DNA from 3 places in the Citrobacter meridianamericanus genome. Region 2 is predicted to be linked to each of the others. Evidence: predicted binding sites of a transcription regulator. Region 2 holds the regulator's gene; each other region holds the start of a gene.
What was found. The regulator PurR, encoded in region 2, represses purine synthesis genes. The targets are predictions, from matches to a motif close to CANGCAAACGTTTGCNTG.

Region 1 (6,152 bases), 1.5 Mb from region 2:
AGCACCATGGTTCCTGCTCCCGAGCAATGTACGGTGCCGGCGGGGATCAGGAAGTGATCATGTTTATGCGCGGGGATCTGATTCACGAATCGCTCATCATCAAAGATTTTTTCGCCACGTCCTGCGGCCCGGAGATCGTCGAGCATATCCTGCGGTGCGATCCCGGTTTTTGTCCCGAGATACACCACGGCCCCCGGTTCGGCTTCGAGAATGTAATAGCTCTCATCCTGGGTATAGTGCATACCAAACTGCTGCTGTATGTATTCGGTGAGCGGATGAACCTGGAAGCTCAAATTCTGCCCGCCAATGGTGTCAAGGAAGTCAAAACGGATCGGGAATTCCGCGCCAAAGCGCGCGTGAACTTTTTCACCCAGCAGGGGGCGCGGATAAGTTAATACCAGGTCCTGAGAAGGGATCTCGATCCGCACGTTGCCAAAACGCAGTAACAGGCTGTTTTCCTCGGGCACGCAATCAAAACACCACGCGTAATTGGGGGCTGAGGGATCGAGATCGAAGTGTTGTTTCATCCATTGGCCGCCCCAGACGCCAGGGTCAAAGAAAGGGGCAACGCGAAACGGTTGTTCGGTTGTTTGTTGCAGGCCAGCGCGTAGCGCGTCACCGCTGACCATCGCGGGATTACTTTCTACCGTGGTATCAAGCAAATAATCGGCGCGTTTGAGTAACGGTGTTTTGTGTCTGTCGAATACCCGCCATTCAATGAAAAAAGCACGTTTGTAACGACGAAGAATATCTTCATCCTGGTTTTCTGCCCCCCAGTTTCCCAGCCCGTCATGGCGCATACGCTGTTGAATTTCCCAACGGGGAAGATCGGCATAAACCAGTATGTCACCAGAATGTGCCAACGCAGCGCCAGAGCCGTACACCACGACAAGCCCTTCGGTAACGGCATCAATTTGTTGGCGGAGCTGGCGGAGTTTATTGCTATCAAAAAACTCATCCAGATGGTGGCAGGAGAGAACACCAAATACGCGATCGTCGGTCAGGTTGCGCGCCAGTAAATGATGCAGGGCCTGCTCATCGCGGCGGGCGGATTCAATATTCAGTACCAGTGCGGCATCTAACGTCGTAACGAGCTGTTGCTCCAGCTCGTCAAGCCGCACGCCCGGATAGCAATCGACGATCAATACGGTTTTTGCTGCATCAGAAACTCTGGCGTTAAGCACTGAATGGATCGACGACCACCCCTGCCAGGCGTGGTTGTCATAGCCCTGAACGGTAACCTCAGGGAATTTATTATAAGTTGTATGCATTTTCTGTCTCCGTGTTGGCTTATTTAAGATTAATCGATTAACCTTATTTTCATAGTGTGGTTAACGCGATTAACCCGCCATAATCTGAAACCAGTGCGATGAAAAGCACGCTGGCGTGATGTGAATCACACGTAAAAAGGCATTATTTCGGTTATTCGATTAACCTTTGAAAAAAACAGGAGAAGTCATGACCACAGTCACGCTGGCGCAGGTTGCTGAACGCGCGGGAGTGTCCACGGCAACCGTTTCAATGGTGCTGCGTAACCGGGGACGCATTTCTCAGGCAACACGTGACCGGGTACTTAAAGCGCTGGACGATGCTGGCTACGTTTATAATCAAACCGCTGCTAATCTGCGTAACCGGAGCAGTAATCAGGTTGGATTGTTGTTACACGACATCACTAACCCTTTTTATGGTGAGATGACAGCAGGGCTAAGCCATGAGATGGAGCGGCATGACCTGCTGTTGTTTCTGGCAAACAGCGAAGAGTCAGGAGAACGGCAGCAAAAATTTGTCGACTCATTAATGCGCAATAATGCCTGCGGGATGGTGCTCTGCGCGGCGCGCGAAACACCGACATCCTTTTTTGAAGCACTGAAAAGGCGCAATATTCCTGCCATCATGGTGGTCCGCCCCCTCAGCGATCCTGATTTTGATTTTGTGGGAACGGATAACTTTCTTGGTACGCAAATGGCCACTACTCATTTAGTCAGAATGGGGCATAAGAATATTGCGTTTATTGGGGGGAGCCCAAGTTCAGGTAGCCGGGCACAGCGTATCGGTGGCTTCACCAGCACGTTGCTGGAGCAGGGGATATCACCGAATCCGGAATGGATAGTCGCCACGCAGGCCAGCCAAATTGACGGCGCAAAAGCGGCGGAGTCTCTTTTTCTGCGTTTCCCGCAAATTACCGCCGCCGTTTGTTATCAGGACATCGTAGCGCTTGGGGTCATGCAGGCATTACGTAAAATGGGGCGTGAACCGGGGCGCGATTTTGCGCTGGTGGGATTCGATGACATCACCGAAGCGGCGCTGGTGCAACCAGCGCTTACTACCGTCTCAGTGGCCGCAAAAGAGATTGGTCGCAAGGCTGGAGAGCTGCTTTATAGCCGCATTCAGGGAAATGACGAACCACCGAAACGCATTATTCTGCCACCTGCGCTGGTAGTCAGAGAATCATGTGGTTTTTGCTGATCGTCATGCCTTTTACTGATATCTCTGCCTGTTTATCATTAAATTCTAATTATCGACGTTTTGGGCTGGCGGCGCAGCGATGCGCTGGTTAATCTGAAAACGATTTACGTAAAATTAACAAAAGAGAATAGCTATGCATGATGCACAAATCCGCGTTGCCATCGCGGGAGCCGGAGGACGCATGGGGCGTCAGTTGATTCAGGCCACTCTCGGCATGGATGGCGTACAGCTCGGCGCGGCGCTGGAGCGTGACGGTTCTTCCTTATTAGGAAGCGATGCAGGAGAGTTGGCGGGAGCCGGGAAAACGGGCGTAACCGTACAAAGTAGCCTTGAAGCGGTGAAAGATGATTTCGATGTTTTCATCGATTTTACCCGCCCGGAAGGCACGCTGGCGCATCTGGCGTTTTGCCGCCAGCACGGTAAAGGGATGGTGATTGGCACCACCGGCTTTGATGACACAGGTAAACAGGCTATTCGCGATGCCGCGCAGGAGATTGCTATTGTTTTCGCCGCGAACTTTAGCGTGGGTGTGAATGTCATGCTGAAGCTACTGGAGAAGGCGGCGAAAGTGATGGGTGATTACACCGATATTGAGATTATCGAAGCGCACCACCGCCACAAGGTGGATGCGCCGTCAGGCACTGCGCTGGCCATGGGCGAGGCGATTGCTGGGGCGCTGGATAAAGATCTGAAAGACTGCGCAGTCTATTCCCGTGAGGGTTACACTGGCGAGCGCGTACCGGGCACGATCGGTTTTGCCACGGTACGAGCGGGGGATATCGTCGGGGAACACACCGCGATGTTCGCCGATATTGGCGAGCGTATTGAGATTACGCACAAGGCGTCCAGTCGCATGACCTTTGCTAACGGTGCGGTGAGATCGGCAATTTGGCTGAAATCAAAGTCAAATGGTCTTTTTGATATGAAAGATGTGCTTAATTTACGTAATTTATAGCTTTTACTACCCTTCGTGATGTGGTTATTGTAATCATAATTAATTGATTACATGGGGCAATATTTTATTGCCCTTTAATTTTTAGTGTTTGAGTATTGTTTTTCATTTAAATGCGATTTTACCAGTTTTTTGTGGTGGTATTTTGTTATCTGAATGTGAATTTTGACCAAATGGTCCACTTTTTACTATCGCACTTCCTGTTTTTACACTCTTTATCTGCCGCAAGCGTTTTCCATCCCAAGTTAGCTGATCTTTTTGCCTGTTAAATCGTGTGATTTATCCCAGTGGCGTAAAATAATAATAAAAAATGTCCTTTTGGGTAGACTTTTACGTGGGCTGTCTCTAGAATGCCGCCGTTTGCCAGAAATCCATAGGTAAGCAAATTTGCATTGATTCATGATGTGTAAATGAATTAATATGCAAATAAAGTGAGTGAATATTCTCTGGAGGGTGTTTTGATTAAGTCAGCGCTATTGGTTCTGGAAGACGGAACCCAGTTTCACGGTCGGGCCATAGGGGCAACAGGTTCGGCGGTTGGGGAAGTCGTTTTCAATACTTCAATGACCGGTTATCAAGAAATCCTCACTGATCCTTCCTATTCCCGCCAAATCGTCACTCTTACTTATCCTCATATCGGTAATGTCGGCACCAATGAAGCCGATGCTGAATCTTCTCAGGTACATGCGCAAGGCCTGGTCATCCGCGACCTGCCGCTGATTGCCAGCAACTTCCGCGATACCGAAGACCTCTCTTCCTACCTCAAGCGCCATAACATTGTGGCGATTGCTGATATTGATACCCGTAAGTTGACGCGTTTGCTGCGTGAAAAAGGCGCACAAAACGGTTGCATCATTGCGGGCGATAACCCGGATGCCGCGCTGGCGCTGGAAAAAGCGAAAGCATTCCCGGGCCTCAATGGTATGGACCTTGCGAAAGAAGTCACCACCGCGGAGCCGTATAGCTGGACGCAAGGTAGTTGGACGCTGGCCGGTGACCTGCCGGAAGCCAAATCTACCGATGAACTGCCGTTCCACGTTGTGGCGTACGATTACGGCGCTAAACGTAACATTCTGCGTATGTTAGCGGACCGCGGCTGCCGCCTGACGGTGGTTCCAGCGAAAACCTCCGCTGAAGACGTTCTGAAGATGAATCCGGACGGTATCTTCCTGTCTAACGGCCCTGGTGACCCGGCACCGTGTGATTACGCGATCACGGCAATTCAAAAGTTCCTCGAAACCGATATTCCGGTATTTGGCATCTGCCTCGGCCATCAGTTGCTGGCGCTGGCGAGCGGTGCGAAGACCATCAAGATGAAGTTCGGCCATCACGGCGGTAACCACCCGGTAAAAGACATTGATAAAAATGTGGTGATGATTACCGCGCAGAACCACGGTTTTGCGGTTGATGAAACCACGCTGCCGGCTAACCTGCGCGTGACCCACAAGTCGCTGTTCGACGGCACCCTGCAAGGGATTCATCGCACCGACAAACCGGCGTTCAGTTTCCAGGGGCACCCGGAAGCGAGCCCGGGTCCGCACGATGCCGCACCGCTGTTCGACCACTTTATCGAGTTAATTGAGCAATACCGTCAGTCCGCGAAATAATCAGGAGTAAAAGAGCCATGCCAAAACGTACAGACATAAAAAGTATCCTGATTCTGGGCGCGGGTCCGATTGTTATCGGTCAGGCGTGTGAGTTTGACTATTCCGGCGCACAGGCGTGTAAAGCCCTGCGTGAAGAGGGTTACCGCGTTATTCTGGTGAACTCTAACCCGGCAACCATCATGACCGACCCGGAAATGGCCGATGCCACCTATATCGAGCCGATTCATTGGGAAGTGGTACGCAAAATTATTGAGAAAGAGCGCCCGGATGCGGTGCTGCCAACCATGGGCGGCCAGACAGCGCTGAACTGCGCGCTGGAGTTGGAGCGCCAGGGCGTACTGGCTGAGTTCGGTGTGACCATGATTGGCGCAACGGCGGATGCCATTGATAAAGCGGAAGACCGTCGTCGCTTCGATATCGCGATGAAGAAGATTGGTCTCGACACCGCGCGTTCAGGCATCGCTCACACCATGGAAGAAGCGCTGGCAGTTGCCGCTGACGTTGGCTTCCCGTGCATTATCCGTCCTAGCTTCACCATGGGTGGCACTGGCGGCGGTATCGCCTACAACCGTGAAGAGTTCGAAGAAATCTGTGAACGCGGTCTGGACCTTTCCCCAACCAACGAATTGCTGATTGATGAATCGCTGATTGGCTGGAAAGAGTACGAGATGGAAGTGGTTCGTGATAAAAACGACAACTGCATCATCGTCTGCTCCATCGAAAACTTCGACGCGATGGGCATCCATACCGGTGACTCCATCACTGTGGCGCCAGCCCAGACGTTAACCGACAAAGAATATCAAATCATGCGTAACGCCTCGATGGCGGTACTGCGTGAAATCGGCGTGGAAACCGGCGGCTCTAACGTCCAGTTTGCGGTAAACCCGAAAAACGGTCGTCTGATTGTTATTGAGATGAACCCGCGCGTGTCCCGCTCCTCAGCGCTGGCGTCCAAAGCAACCGGCTTCCCGATTGCTAAAGTCGCTGCCAAGCTGGCGGTAGGTTACACACTCGACGAGCTGATGAACGACATCACTGGCGGCCGCACTCCGGCTTCGTTTGAGCCGTCCATCGACTACGTTGTGACGAAAATTCCCCGTTTCAACTTCGAGAAATTCGTTGGCGCT
Region 2 (6,152 bases):
AATTACTCAGCGTCTGGTTCTTCGGTTTTGTATTTCGCCGCTGTTTCTTTAATCAGCTGCTGTAACTCACCGCGCTGGTACATTTCGATCAAAATGTCACAGCCGCCAACCAGCTCACCATCAACCCACAGCTGCGGAAAGGTCGGCCAGTTTGCGTATTTCGGCAGCTCGGCGCGAATATCCGGGTTCTGCAGAATATCAACGTAAGCAAAACGTTCACCACAGGCAGACAACGCCTGCACAGCCTGAGCGGAGAAACCGCAGCTTGGCAGTTTAGGGGAACCTTTCATGTACAGGAGAATCGGGTTTTCAGCGATCTGGCGCTGGATTTTTTCGATAGTGGTGCTCATTATCTTGCTTCCTTAAACTTCTTTTACGGCAGTAGTCTGACATTGTAACGGGTCAGACAGGCAACGGAAAATAACATTTTCATTACGCCTTATTATTTTATCCCCTGACGCTAAAAGTTGCATTCATAATCTCATTTATCCCCTTGAAGCCTGTGGATTTGATTGTCCTTTCACCTGTTCCCACGTTAATTGCTGTTTTTTTTTGCGGTCGGTTACGAAACACAGTTTTAAACAAAAAAAGCTATTAACTTTCCCTCTTTCTATAGATTAGAATCATCAAGTTTTGAAAATCACACGCAGGCACTATAGACCTGCCTTACCAGAGGACTGCTCAGTGGCGCGGATAAACCGAATCTCGATCACGCTCTGTGCTTTACTTTTTACTACACTGCCCTTTACGCCTATGGCTCATGCTTCCAAGCAGGCCAGGACGACAACTACCCAATCCCACCCCATCAAAACGGTAGATAAAAAGAAAAGCGCAACAACCAGCCAAAAAACAACAAAGACCAACAAGAAAACGGCGACAAAGACCTCCAGTAAAACCAGCACCAAAACCGCTTCCTCTTCTAAAAATCGCACTGCCACTCCGGCAAAGTCGACTAAAACTGCAAACCGTCGAGGCAAAACCGCCGCAGCACAAACCGCTGCCGTGACCTGGACTGAAAAATGCACGCCGCGTAAAGGCCATAAGCCACGCTGTGTAAAAGTGAAAACCACGGCTCCGACTACGCTCGCTGACGCACACAAGGTCAAAGTGCAGAAAGCCACTAAAACCGCCATGTCCACGCTGATGAATCAAATAGGCAAGCCTTATCGCTGGGGCGGTACATCGCCAAGAACCGGGTTTGACTGCAGCGGTCTGGTCTATTATGCATATAAAGATCTGGTGAAATTCCGCATTCCCCGTACTGCGAACGAAATGTACCATCTACGTGATGCCGCGCCGATTGAACGTGGCGAACTGAAAAATGGCGATCTGGTCTTTTTCCGTACTCAGGGTCGCGGAACAGCCGATCACGTTGGTGTGTATGTCGGCAACGGAAAATTTATTCAGTCCCCGCGCAGCGGCCGGGAAATTCAAATCACCTCGCTGAGCGAAGATTACTGGCAGCGCCACTATGTGGGCGCTCGCCGGGTAATGACGCCAAAAACAATTCGCTAAAAACTTACCCTACAGAACATGCTGTAGGGTAAGTTCTTCTTTTGCATAACCTTTCAATTTGCTACCCTATCCTTACTCACAATGAGGCTATTGTGTGTACTCAATATAAATAATAAGGAGAGAAGCAATGTCGTTCGAATTACCTGCATTACCGTATGCCAAAGATGCTCTGGTCCCGCACATTTCTGCTGAAACGCTGGAATACCACTATGGCAAACATCACCAGACTTACGTTACTAACCTGAATAACCTGATCAAAGGCACGGCGTTTGAAGGTAAATCACTGGAAGAGATCGTTCGTAGCTCTGAAGGTGGTGTATTCAATAACGCAGCCCAGGTCTGGAACCACACTTTCTACTGGAACTGCCTGGCACCGAACGCAGGTGGCGAACCGACTGGTAAACTGGCCGAAGCCATTGCAGCCTCCTTTGGCAGCTTTGCAGATTTCAAAGCACAGTTCACCGATGCCGCTATCAAAAACTTCGGTTCTGGCTGGACCTGGCTGGTTAAAGGAACGGATGGCAAACTGGCTATCGTTTCAACCTCCAACGCGGGTACGCCGCTGACCACCGACGCGACGCCACTGATGACCGTTGACGTATGGGAACACGCCTACTACATCGACTATCGCAATGCTCGTCCTGGCTACCTGGAACATTTCTGGGCGCTGGTGAATTGGGAGTTTGTTGCGAAGAACTTCGCAGCATAAAAAAGATAACGCAGAAGGGCTTCCTTCTGCGTTTTTGCATTAATTCGCGGTAGTGCAAGCCTCTTCAGGCTGTCTTCTTGCGGAAATGAACACCAGCATCAGCGCAAGCCCTGCCACAATCGCCCCCATCACAGGCACAAAACTGTAACCCAGGCCACCGGATATCACCGCCCCACCGGCTGCGGCCCCCAGTGCATTCCCCAGGTTAAATGCGCCAATATTGACTGACGATGATAAACCCGGCGCTTCGCTGGCAACACGCATCACTCGCATCTGCAACGGTGGAACCACTGCAAATGTCGCCGCACCCCAGACCACCATACTGACCGCCGCGCCAGGCTCATTACGCGCAAGGAAAGGAATGGCCAGCATAATAACCATTAACAGCAGTAAAAAGCCTTTCAACGTACCATTGACTGAACGGTCAGCCAGCTTGCCGCCAAAATAGTTACCGATTGAGAAGCCCACGCCAATCAGCACCAGCATACCGGTCACAAATGCTGGTGTGGCATGAGTGATAGTGTGCAGCACCGGTGAGATGTAGGTATAAAGCGTGAACATCGCCCCTGCTCCCAGAACGGTCGTCAGCAGAGCCGACAGCACCTGAGGACGCATAAGTACCGCCAGTTCGCTGCGGACATCCGGACGCTCTCCCGCCCCGCCTTTGGGTAATGAGAAGAACAGACTGACCATGGCGATAACGCCGAGCCCTGCCGTTGCCATGAACGACATGCGCCAGCCGATGCTTTCACCAAGCCAGGTCGCCGCCGGAACGCCGCCAATATTGGCAATGGTTAACCCCATAAACATGGTTGCCACGGCACTGGCCTGTTTATGTTTGGGCACCACACTTGCAGCAACCACAGAGCCAAGGCCGAAAAATGCCCCGTGATTAAGACTGGTCAAAATGCGTGATAACATCAGCGTGGAGTAATCCGGTGAAATCGCCGAGAGGACATTACCCAACGTGAAAATCGCCATCAGGAAAATCAACGCATTACGTCGCGCACGATGAGACAATAATAATGTCATCAGCGGAGCCCCCACCATCACGCCAACCGCATACGCGCTGATTAACATGCCGGCGGCCGGAATCGAAACATCCACTCCTTTGGCTATGACGGGCAATAATCCCATTGGCGAAAATTCGGTGGTGCCAATGCCAAACGCTCCGATCGCCAGCGCCAGTAAAGGATAATTGAGTTTCATATTGCGACTCCGTAACGTCGAGCCGTGGCGCGACATAAAATAAGAGTCAAAAGCATGACATTGATCGCAAAATTAATAAAGTTAACAAAATTGCAAAAGACTTTTGCTTATTCGCAAACAATAGAAGAGATAGACGAGCGGAAAGAGTGAGGGAGAGCTAACTCCCTCGAGGAAATTAATGCAGCGCTGCGGTCAGGCCACCCGCGACGATCAAACCCAGAACAATAATGGTAGTCACTAACGAAAATTTCAGATCGGTGCTCATCAAGTTTTCTCCTTTTTATTCCCACACAAAAAGTGATATTGCGCATTTTTACACACTTGAAAGCAAAAATCTCTCACGATTTATATTGATAACTGCTTTTAACTCTTCCCCTTTTCGTTAAGATCAGACAAAATTCCACGCTTACTTGATTAGCGTACCGGCCATTGACCCCTTCCTGACGTTCCGTGTCGTTTTCCCGGCGTGCCGCAACCCTTACGTTGCGCTAAGGGTGTGTGAAGGCAAACGTTTACCTGGAGTTTTCTCAGGAGCTTAGGATATGGTCTGGAGTGAGATGTAATGGCAACAATTAAAGATGTAGCGAAGCGAGCAAACGTTTCCACTACAACCGTATCACACGTGATTAACAAGACGCGCTTTGTCGCGGAAGAAACGCGTAATGCTGTCTGGGCGGCAATCAAAGAGCTGCACTATTCTCCGAGCGCAGTTGCGCGCAGCCTGAAGGTGAATCACACCAAGTCTATTGGCTTGCTGGCCACCAGCAGTGAAGCGGCCTATTTCGCTGAAATTATCGAAGCCGTTGAGAAAAACTGTTTCCAGAAAGGCTATACCCTGATTCTGGGTAACGCATGGAACAGCCTTGAAAAACAGCAGGCTTATCTGTCGATGATGGCGCAAAAGCGCGTTGATGGTCTGCTGGTGATGTGCTCTGAGTATCCGGAGTCGCTGCTTTCGATGCTCGAAGAATACCGCCATATCCCGATGGTCGTCATGGACTGGGGCGAGGCCAAAGCCGACTTTACCGATACCGTCATTGATAATGCCTTCGAAGGTGGTTACATGGCGGGTCGGTATCTGGTCGAACGCGGTCATCGTGAGATTGGCGTGATCCCAGGCCCAATGGAACGTAACACCGGAGCCGGGCGTCTGGCTGGCTTTATGAAAGCGATGGAAGAAGCGCTGATAAAAGTACCGGACAACTGGATTGTCCAGGGGGATTTTGAGCCTGAATCCGGCTATCGCGCCATGCAGCAAATTCTGTCACAGCCGCATCGTCCGACCGCCGTCTTCTGTGGTGGCGATATCATGGCGATGGGTGCGCTGTGCGCCGCTGATGAGATGGGACTGCGGGTACCGCAGGATATCTCGCTTATCGGCTACGACAACGTGCGCAACGCCCGTTTCTTCACGCCGGCTCTGACGACCATTCACCAGCCTAAAGATTCGCTCGGTGAAACGGCCTTCAATATGCTGTTAGACCGTATCGTGAATAAACGTGAAGAGTCGCAATCTATCGAGGTGCATCCGCGTCTGGTAGAGCGTCGCTCCGTTGCCGACGGCCCGTTCCGCGATTACCGTCGTTAAGACCGTTGTGCGGGAGCCTCATCTGGCTCCCGCAGCCACTCTTTGTTCAGCGTTTCGCTATCCCCTAAATAGTCCAACAGCCAGCTCAATGCAGGTGACGTATCGTTCTGTTGCCATGTCAGACAGCATGCGGCATCAGGAAATGGATTTTCCAGCTGTAGCGCGACCCACTTGCCGCTATCGATCCACGGTTTGGCAAAATGCGTCGGTACCATGCCAACACACAACCCTGCGGATAAGCAGGTAGCGGAAGATTCCCAGTCAGGCACCACGACACGTTTTTGGTTATCCAGCAGCCAGGTAATGCGTTTTGGCAGCGTACGGGAAGTATCTTCACGCACCAGCGACGGCCAGTTGCGCAACGTGTCGTCGCTAAGCGGCCCAGGCATTGACGCCAACGGATGATGGCTGGCCACCACGCAACTCCAGCTCAGCATTCCCATGTCGCGAAAGGTATAGCGTCCCCCCACCGGAATCGCCTGCGTGGCGCCAATTGCCAGCTCAACGCGGCCATCGGACAGCGCATCCCAGACGCCGTTAAACACTTCCTGGAAAACCAACAGTTCCACATCATCAAAATGACGATAGAAATCCACGATCATCTGTCGGGTGCGATCCGGGCGAACAATGTTATCTACCGCAATCGCCAGCTGTCCGCGCCAGCCGTTGGCAATTTGCTGACATTGCTGGCGGGTGATCTGCATTTTTTTGATAACAGAGCGGCCTTCTTTGAGGAACCACGCACCGGCAGGCGTCAACTCCACATCCCGATGACGTCGCTCAAAAAGCGGCACCGCCAGCCACTCTTCCAGCTGACGTACGGTGTAGCTTACCGCCGAGGGTACACGGTGCAACTCCTGCGCGGCCGAACTAAAGCTGCCATTACGCGCAACCGCATCAACCACTTCAAGTGAATATTCCGACCACATATTCTGCCTGCAAAAAATTTGAAATCAGTAAGCAAATATTAGCGTTTCACAGCAAGAATTACACTCACTACACTCAGCGGCATTGTTCTACTGCTAAAAAAAGAGAAATGATGATGCAACCTGGGAAAGGGTTTTTAGTCTGGCTGGCGGGTCTTAGCGTGCTCGGCTTTCTGGCAACGGATATGTATCTGCCCGCCTTCGC
Region 3 (6,152 bases), 1.9 Mb from region 2:
CTTCGGTTGTTCCGCGCTGTCCGTGTCCAAACTGGCTGCAACAATTACGCCTGCTGAGCCAGGCATCAGGAGTGGATTGTGCAAAGTGTTGATGTAGCAATTGTGGGTGGCGGCATGGTGGGACTGGCGGTTGCCTGCGGCTTGCAGGGCAGCGGGTTGCGCGTTGCGGTGTTGGAACAACATGTTCCGCAGCCTTTGGCGGCGGATTCACCTCCTCAGCTTCGCGTATCGGCTATTAATGCCGCCAGTGAAAAACTGCTTACCCGTCTTGGCGTCTGGTCCGATATTGTAGCCCGTCGCGCTTGCTGCTACCACGGCATGGAAGTCTGGGACAAAGACAGCTTTGGCCGTATTGTGTTTGATGACCAGAGTATGGGCTACAGCCATTTGGGGCACATTGTCGAAAACGCAGAGATTCATTACGCGCTGTGGCAAAAGGCGCAGCGTTCAGCGGATATTACGTTGCTGGCACCTGCTGAATTACAGCAGGTGGCCTGGGGTGAGAACGAGGCGTTTCTGACCCTGAAAGATGGTGCGATGCTGACGGCTCGTCTGGTAGTCGGCGCCGATGGCGCTAACTCCTGGCTGCGCAACAAAGCGGATATTCCGCTCACCTTCTGGGATTACCGCCATCATGCGCTGGTGGCGACTATCCGTACGCAGGAAGCCCACGGTGCGGTTGCGCGTCAGGCGTTTCATGGTGAGGGTATCCTGGCATTTCTGCCGCTCAATGACCCGCACCTGTGTTCTATCGTCTGGTCGCTCTCGCCGCAGGAAGCTGAACGTATGCAGCAGGCAAGCGAAGACGAATTCAATCAGGCGCTGAATATCGCTTTTGATAATCGTCTGGGGCTGTGCAGCCTTGAAAGCGAACGTCAGGCGTTTCCGCTGACGGGACGCTACGCACGGCAGTTTGCTGCCCATCGCCTGGCGCTGGTGGGGGATGCGGCGCATACCATCCATCCGCTGGCGGGGCAGGGGGTTAACCTTGGCTTTATGGATGCGGCAGAGCTGATCGACGAGCTTAAGCGGCTACAGCGTCAGGGCAAAGATATTGGTCAGTATCTCTATCTACGCCGTTACGAGCGCAGCCGTAAGCACAGTGCAGCGATGATGCTGGCTGGTATGCAGGGTTTTCGTGAACTGTTTGCTGGCGAGAATCCGGCAAAAAAACTGCTGCGTGATATTGGTCTGAAACTGGCTGATACCCTGCCAGGCGTAAAACCACAGCTCATCCGCCAGGCGATGGGACTGAACGATCTTCCTGAATGGTTGCGCTAGCGTCCGTAAGGACAATCTTAAGAGTTTGAGACCCGTCACACTTTCCTCTCCCGGCCTGCGCGCCGGGATGCTTCTCTCATTTGAAATAATCTAATTCCACGCCTTTTTTCGCATTAGTTTTTTTTATATTACGTTTTTTTCATAACGCCATTTTTGACATTTTTTCCACATTTAATGTTGATTAATGCGGCGAATTTCAGCTTATCTTTGTTTGTTATTCTAATTTGTCGCTATGATTTTGGGTTTTTATTCTGCCGACGATTTGGCGATTTTTGGTCATAAGCTAATGTGATGGTTAATTTTGCCTTATGGTTTAGCGTCTGTTTCGGTGGTAAGTTCAGGACAAAGAGAACGTTTGCGTCGTAGCCCCTGGAGCGGCTGCGGTGCTGGGTTTCGTGGTGAAGAATTCACCGCGAAAGAGTTGATAGCCCCGCTTATTCAACGAGGAAAAGATGGCTCAACAGACTCCTTTGTACGAACAACACACGCTATGTGGCGCGCGCATGGTCGATTTTCATGGCTGGATGATGCCACTGCACTACGGTTCTCAGCTTGATGAACACCATGCTGTTCGCACCGATGCCGGAATGTTTGATGTGTCGCATATGACCATCGTCGACCTGCGCGGTAGCCGCACCCGGGAGTTCTTGCGTTATCTGCTGGCAAACGACGTCGCGAAGCTAACGAAGACGGGCAAAGCCCTCTACTCCGGTATGCTCAACGCTTCGGGCGGCGTGATAGATGACCTGATTGTTTATTACTTCACTGAAGATTTCTTCCGCCTCGTTGTAAACTCCGCCACCCGCGAAAAAGACCTCTCCTGGATTACCCAACACGCTGAACCTTACGCCATCGACATCACCGTTCGTGACGACCTGTCGCTGATTGCGGTACAGGGGCCAAACGCGCAGGAAAAAGCCGCTACCCTGTTTACTGACGAGCAGCGCCATGCGGTAGAAGGCATGAAGCCGTTCTTCGGCGTTCAGGCGGGTGACTTGTTCATCGCAACCACCGGTTATACCGGCGAAGCAGGTTATGAAATTGCTATGCCGAATGAAAAGGCGGCAGATTTCTGGCGTGCGCTGGTACAAGCAGGCGTAAAACCTTGTGGTTTGGGGGCGCGTGACACGCTGCGTCTGGAAGCGGGCATGAACCTGTACGGTCAGGAGATGGACGAAGGCATTTCACCGCTGGCGGCTAACATGGGTTGGACCATCGCGTGGGAACCGACCGATCGCGACTTTATCGGTCGGGATGCGCTGGAAATGCAGCGTGAAAAAGGCCACGAACAGCTGGTCGGGCTGGTGATGACAGAGAAGGGCGTGCTGCGTAATGAACTGCCGGTGCGTTTCACTGATGCTTCCGGCAACCAGCAGGAAGGCATTATCACCAGCGGGACATTCTCCCCAACTCTGGGTTACAGCATCGCGCTGGCACGTGTCCCTGCGGGTATTGGTGAGACCGCAATCGTTCAGATTCGTAACCGCGAAATGCCGGTAAAAGTGACTAAACCTGTTTTTGTGCGTAACGGCAAAGCCGTCGCGTAATTCATCCTTTTTTGGAGATTGATTGATGAGCAACGTACCTGCAGAACTGAAATACAGCAAAGAACACGAATGGCTGCGCAAAGAAGCTGACGGTTCCTACACCGTTGGTATCACCGAACACGCTCAGGAGCTGTTAGGTGACATGGTTTTCGTTGACCTGCCTGAAGTTGGCTCAACCGTCAGCGCGGGCGATGACTGCGCTGTTGCGGAGTCCGTAAAAGCGGCTTCCGATATCTATGCGCCAGTAGGCGGTGAGATTGTTGCGGTCAACGACGCGCTCAGCGACTCTCCGGAACTGGTTAACAGCGAGCCGTATGCGGGTGGCTGGATTTTCAAAATCAAAGCCAGCGATGAAAGCGAAATTGAATCGCTGCTGGATGCGACCGCATACGAAGCATTGTTAGAAGACGAGTAAATACGCTTCATTTTTCACGTTGCAGGTGTGTTGGCTTGCCCGCATACCTGCAACGCGAATTATTTCGCGTATTCAGGTAGTAGAGACACCTACGATTCACTGCACGTTTCAGGAACCATCGCCCATGACACAGACGTTAAGCCAGCTTGAAAACAGCGGCGCTTTTATTGAACGCCACATCGGACCGGACGCCGCGCAGCAGCGAGAGATGCTAAATGCGGTTGGCGCCGAGTCGTTAAACGCGCTGATCGGCCAGATTGTGCCGAAAGACATTCAGCTCGCAACCCCGCCGCAGGTGGGCGAGGCGGCGACCGAATACGCTGCGCTGGCTGAATTAAAAGCCATCGCCGGGCGTAACAAGCGCTTCACGTCCTACATTGGCATGGGCTACACCGCCGTGCAGTTGCCACCGGTTATCCTGCGCAACATGCTGGAAAACCCGGGCTGGTACACTGCGTATACGCCGTATCAGCCAGAAGTGTCTCAGGGTCGCCTGGAAGCGCTGCTCAACTTCCAGCAGGTGACGCTGGATCTGACCGGTCTGGACATGGCCTCTGCCTCTCTGCTGGATGAAGCCACCGCAGCGGCTGAAGCAATGGCGATGGCAAAACGCGTCAGCAAACTGAAAAACGCCAACCGCTTCTTTGTGGCCGCAGATGTCCATCCGCAAACGCTGGATGTTGTGCGCACCCGTGCAGAAACCTTTGGTTTTGACGTCATTGTCGATGATGCGGCAAAAGCGCTGGATCATCAGGATGTGTTCGGCGTGCTGTTGCAGCAGGTTGGCACTACCGGTGAAGTGCACGACTACAGCGCACTGATTACTGAGCTGAAATCCCGCAAAGTTGTGGTCAGCGTCGCGGCCGATTTTATGGCGCTGGTACTGCTGACTGCGCCGGGCAAACAGGGGGCGGACATCGTTTTCGGCTCTGCACAACGCTTCGGCGTACCGATGGGCTACGGCGGTCCACACGCGGCATTTTTTGCTGCTAAAGACGAATTCAAACGCTCTATGCCAGGCCGTATTATCGGCGTCTCCAAAGATGCGGCGGGCAATACCGCACTGCGCATGGCGATGCAGACTCGTGAGCAGCATATCCGCCGCGAGAAAGCGAACTCCAACATTTGTACCTCGCAGGTACTGCTGGCCAACATCGCCAGTCTGTATGCCGTTTATCATGGTCCGGTTGGCCTGAAACGCATTGCTAATCGCATCCACCGCCTGACCGATATCCTGGCAGTCGGCCTGCAACAGAAAGGATTGAAGCTGCGTCATGCGCATTACTTCGACACCCTGTGCGTTGAAGTAGCCGATAAAGCTGCAGTACTGGCGCGTGCCGAAGCGGCAGAAATCAATCTGCGTAGCGATATTCATAACGCGGTAGGTATTACCCTCGACGAAACCACTACCCGTGAAAATGTTGTGCAATTGTTCAATATTCTGCTGGGCGACAGCCACGGCCTGAACATTGATACGCTGGATAAAGACGTGGCGCTCGACAGCCGTTCCATTCAGGACAGTATGCTGCGTGACGATGCGATCCTCAGCCATCCGGTGTTCAACCGCTACCATAGCGAAACCGAGATGATGCGTTACATGCACTCGCTGGAGCGCAAAGATCTGGCGCTGAACCAGGCGATGATCCCGCTGGGATCCTGCACCATGAAGCTGAACGCGGCGGCCGAGATGATCCCGATCACCTGGCCGGAATTCGCTGAGCTTCATCCGTTCTGTCCTCCAGAGCAGGCGGAAGGTTACCACCAGATGATCGGCCAACTTTCCGAGTGGCTGGTAAAACTGACCGGTTATGACGCAGTCTGCATGCAGCCGAACTCCGGCGCACAGGGGGAGTATGCGGGGCTGCTGGCGATTCGCCATTATCACGAAAGCCGTAACGAAGGCCATCGTGATATCTGCCTGATCCCCGCCTCTGCCCACGGTACTAACCCGGCTTCCGCTCAGATGGCGGGTATGCAGGTGGTGGTGGTCGCTTGTGATAAGAACGGTAACATCGACTTAGACGATCTGCGTGCAAAAGCAGAACAACATGCCGACAACCTCTCTTGCATCATGGTGACCTACCCATCCACGCACGGCGTATATGAAGAAACAATCCGTGAAGTGTGCGACGTTGTGCACCAGTTTGGCGGTCAGGTTTACCTTGATGGCGCGAACATGAACGCTCAGGTTGGGATCACCACGCCGGGCTTTATCGGCGCGGACGTATCACATCTCAACCTGCATAAAACATTCTGCATTCCGCACGGCGGCGGCGGCCCGGGTATGGGGCCGATCGGCGTGAAATCGCATCTGGCACCGTTTGTGCCGGGCCACAGCGTGGTACAGATTGAAGGGATGCTGACCCGTCAGGGCGCAGTTTCTGCCGCTCCGTTTGGTAGCGCATCTATTCTGCCAATCAGCTGGATGTACATCCGTATGATGGGCGCAGAAGGTCTGAAGCAGGCAAGCCAGGTGGCGATCCTGAACGCTAACTATATTGCCAGCCGTCTGAAAGATGCCTATCCGGTGCTGTATACCGGTCGTGATGGTCGCGTGGCGCATGAATGTATTCTCGACATTCGCCCACTGAAAGAAGAGACCGGCATCAGCGAACTGGATATTGCCAAGCGTCTGATCGATTACGGTTTCCATGCACCGACCATGTCGTTCCCGGTAGCGGGTACGCTGATGGTGGAACCGACTGAATCTGAAAGCAAGGTGGAACTGGATCGCTTTATCAATGCGATGCTGGCAATTCGCGCGGAGATCGACCGTGTGAAAGCGGGTGAATGGTCACTGGAAGATAACCCACTGGTTAACTCACCGCACACGCAAAACGAGCTGGTCGCGGAGTGGAACCACGGTTATAGCCGCGAAATCGCCGTCTTCCCGGCGGGTGTGGCGAACA

Region 1: a site for PurR is predicted at 3,640-3,657, ahead of carA (glutamine-hydrolyzing carbamoyl-phosphate synthase small subunit). Genes of this name have one in related genera too.
Region 3: a site for PurR is predicted at 1,626-1,643, ahead of gcvT (glycine cleavage system aminomethyltransferase GcvT). Genes of this name have one in related genera too.

What each region holds. Positions count from the first base shown of each region.
Region 1 covers NZ_CP101036.1:4,490,217-4,496,368, reverse strand. The annotation lists gene NMD08_RS21885 (class I mannose-6-phosphate isomerase) at 1-1,271, opposite strand, end outside; gene NMD08_RS21880 (LacI family DNA-binding transcriptional regulator) at 1,459-2,466, shown strand; gene dapB (4-hydroxy-tetrahydrodipicolinate reductase) at 2,600-3,421, shown strand; gene carA (glutamine-hydrolyzing carbamoyl-phosphate synthase small subunit) at 3,877-5,025, shown strand; gene carB (carbamoyl-phosphate synthase large subunit) at 5,043-6,152, shown strand, end outside.
Region 2 covers NZ_CP101036.1:2,953,425-2,959,576, forward strand. The annotation lists gene grxD (monothiol glutaredoxin 4) at 3-350, opposite strand; gene NMD08_RS14485 (C40 family peptidase) at 685-1,515, shown strand; gene sodB (superoxide dismutase [Fe]) at 1,643-2,224, shown strand; gene NMD08_RS14495 (MFS transporter) at 2,264-3,433, opposite strand; gene cydH (cytochrome bd-I accessory subunit CydH) at 3,609-3,698, opposite strand; gene purR (HTH-type transcriptional repressor PurR) at 3,996-5,021, shown strand; gene punR (DNA-binding transcriptional activator PunR) at 5,018-5,950, opposite strand; gene punC (purine nucleoside transporter PunC) at 6,064-6,152, shown strand, end outside.
Region 3 covers NZ_CP101036.1:1,024,663-1,030,814, forward strand. The annotation lists gene ubiI (FAD-dependent 2-octaprenylphenol hydroxylase) at 79-1,281, shown strand; gene gcvT (glycine cleavage system aminomethyltransferase GcvT) at 1,734-2,828, shown strand; gene gcvH (glycine cleavage system protein GcvH) at 2,854-3,243, shown strand; gene gcvP (aminomethyl-transferring glycine dehydrogenase) at 3,368-6,152, shown strand, end outside.